Regions from separate parts of the Brevibacillus sp. NRRL NRS-603 genome, predicted to be linked through region 4. Evidence: riboswitches for the same ligand, from Rfam matches in the RefSeq annotation. Region 4 holds a riboswitch; each other region holds the start of a gene.
The links. A riboswitch is a leader RNA that binds a small molecule or an ion and turns the genes downstream of it on or off. The one in region 4 is predicted to bind S-adenosylmethionine.

Region 1: it holds a riboswitch for S-adenosylmethionine, as region 4 does, so the genes downstream of both, C7R94_RS25815 (pyridoxal phosphate-dependent aminotransferase) here and C7R94_RS24160 (2,3-diketo-5-methylthiopentyl-1-phosphate enolase) in region 4, are expected to answer to the same signal.
Region 2: it holds a riboswitch for S-adenosylmethionine, as region 4 does, so the genes downstream of both, C7R94_RS25255 (sugar ABC transporter substrate-binding protein) here and C7R94_RS24160 (2,3-diketo-5-methylthiopentyl-1-phosphate enolase) in region 4, are expected to answer to the same signal.
Region 3: it holds a riboswitch for S-adenosylmethionine, as region 4 does, so the genes downstream of both, C7R94_RS16605 (aminotransferase class I/II-fold pyridoxal phosphate-dependent enzyme) here and C7R94_RS24160 (2,3-diketo-5-methylthiopentyl-1-phosphate enolase) in region 4, are expected to answer to the same signal.

Annotation. Positions count from the first base shown of each region.
Region 1 covers NZ_PXZN01000046.1:71,360-73,556, forward strand. The annotation lists gene C7R94_RS25815 (pyridoxal phosphate-dependent aminotransferase) at 1-748, opposite strand, end outside; SAM riboswitch class I at 832-946, opposite strand; gene C7R94_RS25820 (MFS transporter) at 1,007-2,197, opposite strand, start outside.
Region 2 covers NZ_PXZN01000045.1:18,388-20,584, forward strand. The annotation lists gene C7R94_RS25250 (ATP-binding protein) at 1-672, opposite strand, end outside; SAM riboswitch class I at 875-994, shown strand; gene C7R94_RS25255 (sugar ABC transporter substrate-binding protein) at 1,197-2,197, shown strand, end outside.
Region 3 covers NZ_PXZN01000016.1:290,191-292,387, reverse strand. The annotation lists gene C7R94_RS16610 (trans-sulfuration enzyme family protein) at 1-261, opposite strand, end outside; gene C7R94_RS16605 (aminotransferase class I/II-fold pyridoxal phosphate-dependent enzyme) at 258-1,421, opposite strand; SAM riboswitch class I at 1,516-1,636, opposite strand; gene C7R94_RS16600 (pyridoxamine 5'-phosphate oxidase family protein) at 1,712-2,170, opposite strand.
Region 4 covers NZ_PXZN01000037.1:30,271-32,467, reverse strand. The annotation lists gene C7R94_RS24170 (anti-sigma factor) at 1-61, opposite strand, end outside; gene C7R94_RS24165 (sigma-70 family RNA polymerase sigma factor) at 61-537, opposite strand; SAM riboswitch class I at 710-887, shown strand; gene C7R94_RS24160 (2,3-diketo-5-methylthiopentyl-1-phosphate enolase) at 974-2,188, shown strand; gene C7R94_RS24155 (2-hydroxy-3-keto-5-methylthiopentenyl-1-phosphate phosphatase) at 2,185-2,197, shown strand, end outside.

The DNA.
Region 1 (2,197 bases), on a different contig from region 4:
CAACACGCCAGCCTGCCATGTTGTACGTTTTGGACAAGGTATAAAATTCTACGCCCACTTCTTTTGCACCCGGAACCTGCATGAAGCTGACCGGCTTTTTCCCGTCATAGCTGATCGCCCCATAGGCGAAGTCGTGGCAGACGACGATTTCATGTTTTCGGGCAAAACGAATGGTTTCTTCATAAAACTCCAGTGGTGCGTTGACTGCTGTCGGATTGTTCGGATAGTTGAGAAACATCAGTTTCGCTCGATCCAAATCAGCTTGGGACAGCTGGCTATAGTCTGGCAAGAAGTCATTTTCCGCCTTTAACGGCATCATGACCATCCGTCCGTTGACAACAGCAACCCCCGACCAATAATCCGGATAGCCAGGGTCTGGAACCAGTGCGACATCGCCTGCGTTCATGAGTACTTGGCAAATCTCTACGAGTCCGGTTTTGCTGCCGAACAAAATCGCTACTTCTTCCTCCGGATCGAGGTCCACATCGAATTCTTGTTTATACCAATGAGCCACTGCCTGCTTCAGTTCCACGCGTCCCTGAAAAGGCGGATATTTGTGATGGAGTGGTTGTGCCGCTTGCGCCTGTAATTCTTCAATAATGTGCGGCGGTGTCGGCAAATCGGGATTGCCCTGCCCCAGGTTAATGACGTCATGGCCTTGCGCAATGACCTTGTTTACTTTTGCCACCAGGGTCGCAAAAAACTGGGTAGGGAGTCGATCAATCATGTCGGAGGGTTGAATGCGCATCTTTCTTCCATTCCTTTCTTGGGCCCAATACAGTAAAACCCCCTTTTTCCATACAGAAAAAGGGGGAGATCAGCTTGGTCACGTCCTTATCTGTCAGGAAAAAATCCTGCTGGAATTGGCACAGCATCTGTCCATCTCATGGAACAGATCCGCTGCCGGGCTTCATAGGGCCAGTCCCTCCACCTCTCTGAATAAGTGAAACACACGGAATATACTGTTTTTTCGTCTATATCATACTACTTGAGCACGTAAACCGTGTCAAGATGCTTGATTCTGTACCGGCACTTGATGTCTTCTTTTTCGAAAAGAGGTGTGGAAGGCGAAGAAGGCAACAGACAACAGACACAAGCCTGCCATCACGAACAAGAGCCCCTGTGCGTGAATTGATTGGAAGATGAAGGCGCCGAGCAATGGTCCAAGCATTCGCCCAGCCGATCCAGTCCCTGCAATCAGTCCTTGGATAAAGCCCTCTCGTCCCTCAGGCGTAAACTGTGCAGCTACTGCCGGCACCGCTGGCCACACGAGCATTTCACCCAGCGTCATGATGAACATTCCCGCTACAAAGCCTGCATAAACGGTTGACTGAGACAAAATCAACATCGACAAGGCAAAAATATAAGCGCCCAAGAGCATTTGCGCTTTTAGCGTACGGGCAAAGCGTCGAATGACCCATGCAATCAATGGCTGACCAAACAGGATCAAACCGCCGTTCAGCGTCCACAGCAGACTGTATTGACGAAGAGAAATACCCAAGGATTGCATATAGGTCGACAGCACCGTCGTCCATTGTACATAGACAATCCAGCTAATTAATAGCCCCCCGCATAATAGCAGCAAGGCTCCCCATACCACCTTTGACTCTTGCTGTGGTTGTTGCGGCACATCACCAGTTGCCTCTTCAGACATGCTTTGTCCAGCGGTCGGGTTTTGGCGTTGTTGTTCCGCCTTTTTTAGCTGACGCGGCAAAATGAGCATGAACATGGCGAGGACGATCACTTGCGAGATGGCATTACCGAAAAACGTCCAGGCAAATGACACACTTGCCAAAAAGCCACCCAACGCAGAACCGGCAGCAACTCCCACATTGAGGGAGACATAAATCAGATTGATTCCTTTCCGTCCTCCGTCCGGCCATAACACGACGGCCAGTGCATTCATCACAGGAGAAAGTGATCCGTAAAAAAGTCCATTCAACAGAAGCAAGACAACATAAATCGTAAAATCCTGCGTAACACCTAATCCGAGCGAAATCAGGATAACACCTATGGAACCGACAATGATGGTGCGCATTTTGCCCCAGCGGTCAAACATCATCCCGCCAACAATACTCCCGATCAAGAATGCGCCTTGATTTAAAAGCAACAAGAAGCCGGCTACAGTCAGCGGCTTTCCGAGATGGTTATGAATATAAATCGTGACCAGCGGCCAAATACATGCCATTCCGGTAGA
Region 2 (2,197 bases), on a different contig from region 4:
TTTCAAGAAGCCTTTGACTGCTGTCAGCGGATTGCGAACCTCATGTGCGAGCGATGCAGCAACATGGCTCATCGTCTGGATTTTTTCGTTTTGCGCGTGGCGGATAAACAGCTCCTTATCCGAAACGCATTTGCTGAAAAGCGACATTAATAACCAGAGGCCGAAAAAGTTTTGAATAGGAATCGCTATGGTGTAGTAAACGAGGTGTTGAGTTACATAGGTGGGAAAAAAGTAATAAGTAGTCCCTAAAGCAACCGTAGAAAAAATCGCACTCGTCATAAAAAGATACAGTGTTTTCCGATAACTGGCTTTGTAGTGTCGATACAAAAAGAGTGATATGACAAAATTGACTGTAAGGATCAGCATGGCAACCCATGTCCCTTCTCCACCTAGGTAGTACCGATAAACCAAGGCTTCAATCAGAAGGAGCATGGCAATCTCGATTCCGCCATAAACCAGTCCGAAAAGAATGATGACATGTCGGATATCAAAAAACATGCCATTCATGACACTCGGGGCGAAGGTCATCGCGAGAAACATGCAGGCTGAGCTGGTAATGGCAATAAAGGAACGGCTGTAGTTCCTCATTTTGTCACGGTAATAAATGTTGAAAAACACAAACGGGATAATGGCAAAAAACCATTGAAGAATGACTTCTTTTAATAGACTCATGTAGCATCCCCATCGCAAATATTTGCTAGGCTTGTATCAATCTACGATAATTCGACAAGACACAACAAAATCCCTCTCGATGCTACAGAAGAAACTGGAATATTTATCAAGAAAATTCTTTCGGTAAACCTAGTTGACAGATAGGTAATTGCCAGATTATATTCTGTATATACTTATACAAACGTTTTGAAAATAGAAACTACTCTTATCAAGAGAAGGCTGAGGGAATGGCCCTATGAAGCCCGGCAACCTAGCACGAGAGAATGTGTTCTTTCGAGCCAAGGTGCTAACTCCAACAGGTAGATTACCTGACAGATAAGAGGCGAGAATCTTGTCGATTTTTGTCCTCTTTCTCTGTGAAAGAGGATTTTTTGCGTAGGTGTCGTGGGGAAGAAGCGCATTTCCAGTCTACTCTTCGGCATATGCCCCGCAGTGAGTGAAGACTGTTCGCTTCGGAAGAAATAGCGGGAGCGCTTCAAACGCAGAAGGTTCAGGAAGTAAAAAGAAAAAGGGGGAACATCTCAATGAAAAAGAAACTCGGTCTGATCACATCACTTGTTTTGGCAGCATCTGTTCTTGTGACGGCATGCGGCAGCGGGGCAACAACCGGAACAGGCAGCACAAACGGCGGTGCTTCGGGAGAGAAGGCGAAGAGAATCGCACTGATCATGCGTCAAAACGTAGGGACGTTCTCCGCCCAATATATCAATGGAGTGAAGACAGAGGTAGAGAAAAACGGCGGCGAGTTGACTGTATTCAACGCAGATACCGATCTGGCAAAAATGTCATCCAACCTCGATGCAGCTGTGAACCAAAAGTTTGATGGCATTCTAATCGACCATGGTACGGCAGAAGCGTTACAGCAGGGCACGCAAAAGGCCGTGGATAAAAAAATCCCGGTTGTCTTGTTTGATACAGACATCAACATTCCAGGTGTGCCAGTTGTGGCGCAGGATGACAACAAGTTGGCAGAGCTGAGCCTGGAGAAGCTGGCGGCGGATACAAATGGCAAAGGCAATATTGTGAAAATTTGGGTAGCTGGCTTTGCGCCAATGGAAAAACGTCAAGTGACGTATGAAGCTTTCCAGAAGAAATACCCGGACTTGAAAGAGATTGCGGCATTCGGTTCTGCTACCAACAATACGGCACTCGATACACAGACGCAGATGGAAGCGATCTTGAAAAAGTATCCGAACAAAGGTGACATCACAGCGGTATGGGCGGCTTGGGATGAATTTGCCAAAGGCGCAACACGTGCCATCCAGCAAGCAGGACGTACGGAAATCAAAGTATACTCCATCGATTTGAGTGATGAGGATCTGCAAATGATCCAGGCGGAAAACTCTCCGTGGGCAGCGACGGCAGCGGTAGACCCATCCAATATCGGACGCATCCATGCCCAAACTGTGTTCCAAAAAATCAAAGGCGAGCAAGTGCCAGACAACGTGAAGCTGAACCCAGTGCTGGTGAAACAGGAAGACCTGCCGAAGGATAAAAAAGTAACGATGGGCGACCTGTCCCAATA
Region 3 (2,197 bases), on a different contig from region 4:
TGCTGAAAACAGCATGAACACGCTGGAAATGGCAGCCATGCCCGATGAGAACGCGAAACCGCGTGCGCCTCCTTCCAGAGACGCAATGGCTTCCTCCAAAGCCTGCCTGGTCGGATTGCCTGATCTGGCGTAATCAAAAGCACCTGGCTGATCGATATCAGCCTGATGAAACGTGGAAGCTTGATAAATCGGAACCGACGACGCACCTGTGAACGGGTCAATGCAAGTGGAACCGTGGAGGATCTTGGTTGCGAAATTCATCGTACACTCCCTCCTACAGCCAAACTAGCATTCAAGGCTTGAAACAAATCGGCTATTACATCATCTGGATGCTCGATGCCAACCGACAGTCGCAACAATCGATCACAAACACCGACATGCTCTCTCACTTCTTGGGGGATATCGGCGTGAGTCTGCGTCGCCGGATACGTACACAATGACTCGACACCACCCAGACTTTCCGCAAAGGACACGATTTGCAGATTTTGCAGGAACAACCCCACCTGCTCCACATCGCGTACGCGGAACGATACCATCCCACTATGACCAGTCGCTTGATTCACTTGGATCTCATGCCCCGGATGCTCTGCCAGACCTGGATAAAATACCTCCGCTACTGCCGGATGCTCACGCAGCTTTTCCGCTACAATCAAGGCATTGGATTGATGGCGCTCCATCCGCAATGCCAATGTTTTCATCCCGCGAATGAGAAGCCAGCAATCCTGCGGTCCGAGCACAGCACCGATTGAATTGTGCAAAAACCGGATTTTTTCCGACAACTCTTCCCCTTTTGTTACGATGAGTCCAGCCAGCACATCGTTATGTCCTGCCAAATACTTGGTTGCACTATGTAAGACGATATCTGCACCAAGCTCCAGCGGGCGTTGACAATATGGAGTTAAGAATGTGTTGTCTACAATCGTCAGTAGCCCGTGCTGTTTTGCCAATTGCGTTACTGCTCGAATATCGGTAATCTGCATAAGCGGATTGGTTGGTGTCTCGACGAAGATAGCCTTTGTATCTGGGCGAATCGCATCTTGGAGTGCACCTATGTCACGCAAATCCACGTACGAAAACGTCAGACCATAGCGAGAGAGTACTTGCTCGAACAATCGATAGGTTCCCCCGTACAGATCGAGTGAAACGATTAAATGATCCCCTTGGGAAAACAAGCCCATGACGGTATGAACAGCAGCCATTCCAGAGGCGCAAGCGAATCCTGCATCTCCTGATTCCGCTTCAGCGATGGTCTCCTCCAAAATGGTGCGAGTAGGATTAGCTGTGCGCGTATAATCATATCCAGTGCTCTGTCCCAAGGCAGGATGACGATAAGCCGTTGCATAGTAAACAGGAAAGCTCACCGCCCCTGTTTTTTCGTCTCTACCTACTCCCGCCTGAATCAATTTCGTTTCCAATTTCATGTCTATTTCTCTCCCTCCAATAGTGTACGAGGGCATCAAAAAAGCCCTCTTTCCTCTGAAAGAAGGCTTTGTTTACGTCACCGTAAGCAAATCCTTCTCATCTTTCAGAGTTTGATAACTCTGCAGGAATTAGCACCATTATCTCCCTGTTAAAAATACAGGTGATTGGTTGCCGGGCATCATCGGGCCAGTCCCTCCGCCGCTCTGGATAAGAAGATTGCTATTCAATTCGATTGACCCTAATACTAAAGGATCGGCAGGATTCCTGTCAACAATTTATTTCCACCCGATTAATTTGCATCTTTCAAGGCGGTCATAACTTGATTGTCCAGCTTCGCTGCTGCGTTTTTGTCATACGTTTTTTCATACTGAGGTTCTACGGAAATTCGGGAACCGTAAAACATAATATCACGAACAGCCTCAATTTTAATCTCTGCCATGGCCAGCTTGAGTGGAACACCTTCCAAGCGGTCAGTTTTGACAACAGCACGACCATTAATGGCGAAAGACGAGCCGGCACCAATCAAATGGAGGACAACCTGCGGTTCCTTCTCAATATTTGCCAAAATACGTGAGCGATTATCCACGGCAAAACGAATCGTATCGGCGCTGACAGCATACGTCCAGGACAAGGAGCTGAGCGATGGTGCCCCTGACTCATGGTCTACTGTGCCCAAGGTAACAAAACGCTCCTTTTGCAAGAGCTTAAATAAATCTTCGGAAAGAGATTGGGAAACAGTTTCAGCCATTTCAAAGCCTCCTAACAAACGTTTTGT
Region 4 (2,197 bases):
CCATTTCCCCACGCAAATAAGCAAGCAGCCTTTGCTCGCGATGATTCTCATCCTTGTTCATCACTGGCTTTCCTCCCTCCACAACTTTCGCATCTTTTGTCGTCCACGAAATAGGGAACGCTTGACGTCTGCCAACTCGATCCCGAGTACCTCTGCCATTTCCGCGTAAGAAAACTGCATGGCAGACAACAAAATGACCTGTCTCTGCTTTTCTGGAAGCTTCTCCAAATAGTCGTGGGCCACTTCCCACAGTTCCTTGTTCACGACATGCTCTGCCGGATCAACCGCCGAATGATCAGGTCGCTCTGGCAAGGCTTCCACAAACGCAAATCGTTGTTTCGTCTTCTTGCGATAGCCGTCCACGAAAGCGTGATAGGCTACCTTGAACAGCCAGGGCCGAACTTTTTCCCCACGGTAGTCGTCCAAGGAAGAGAAGGCGCGACAAAAGGTTTCCTGTGTCAAATCCTCTGCCAGCCTCTCATCTCGTGTCAGCCGGAAAAGATAGCGGTAAATATCGTTTACGTGCAGCTGGTACACATCCTCCAGACCTACTTTCCCAAGCCGTTCACACCCTTTCAGCCCTTACCACGAAGAAATTGCCAAAAAGTTTCATCTTCGTCTCATTTTCCTAATAACCTGCTGCACATTCTCTGCAAAAACAAAGATTGACTCCTGACAATGAACGTCATATCATGGGGGAAACGAATAACTCTTATCGCGAGCTGGCTGAGGGACTGGCCCTATGATGCCCGGCAACCGGCGCTATACCATGAATCGTACGCTCATCATTGCGTACCTTGGATAGCGAAACGGTGCTAATTCCAACGGATAAGAGTCGAGATCGAGCAGCTTTGGCTCATCTCGGCTACTGACCCGAGAGATGAGAGGAGACGAGACGCTTTCATAGTCGACAACCGCCTCCCCGCTCAATGGGGAGGCTTTTTTATTTAAATCAAGGAGGATTAGGCGTACCATGAGTGAACAACGTATCCTCGTCACCTATCTCACACAAGCAAAAGACTTGAACATGAAGGCCCAAGCCATTGCTGTCGGCATGACAGTCGGTTCCTGGACGGACCTGCCGCTTGCCAAGCAAGCTGAGCTAGCGCCGTATCTCGGGGAAGCTGTGAGCGCGACACCGCTTGCGACACTGGAAAATGGAGAAACACGCGGTCTAATTACCGTCAGCTATCCGACTCGCAATTTTACAGCGGACATTCCATCCTTGTTGACCGGAATATTCGGGAAACTATCAATGGATGGCAAAATCAAGCTCGTCGACATCGTACTCCCTGACTCATTCCTCCAGGCTTTTCCTGGACCGAAGTTCGGCATTGATGGTCTGCGCGAACGTTTAGGGGCACATAACCGTCCGCTCTTGATGAGCATTTTCAAATCGTGCCTGGGTCTTCCTTTCGACGATCTGAAGACGCAATTCCGAGCACAAGCCTTGGGCGGAGTCGATCTCGTGAAAGATGACGAAATCTTCTTTGCAGATGACCGCGCTCCTTTCATCGAACGGATCAAAGCATTCAAGCAGATCGCCCAGGAGACCGAGGCCGAAACAGGCAAGCCCGTCCTCTATGCAGCTAACCTGACTGGACCTGTGCATGAGCTGAACGAAAAAGCGAAGCGTGCGGTAGATGCTGGTGCTGACTGCCTCTTGTTCAACGTACTGGCCTTTGGCTTCGATGCCCTGCACCGTTTGGCAGCCGATCCTGATGTGCACGTACCGATCATGGCGCATCCAGCATTGGCAGGCGCTTACTATCCATCACCTGACTATGGCATCGCCCCCCCGCTTCTACTCGGTACGTTGATGCGTGTAGCTGGGGCAGATTTGGTGCTCTTCCCATCTCCATACGGCAATGTCGCCCTGGACAAAACAGAAGCGTTGCAGCTCGCCAAGCATTTGACCGACCCACTGAATGGTGTGCGACGTTCCTTCCCGGTTCCGTCTGCCGGTATTCACCCGGGGCTGATTCCACAGCTTTATAAAGACTTCGGTCTGGATCAAATCGTCAATGCAGGAGGCGGAATCCACGGTCATCCGGGTGGAGCAACCGCAGGTGCGAGAGCATTCGTTGCCGCGATTGAGGCTGTCACCGCAGGCCGAACACTGGAAGAGGCTGCAGCGGAATCACAAGAATTAGCGATTGCCCTAGAAAAGTGGGGTGGCGCACGATGAGTAAGAAGC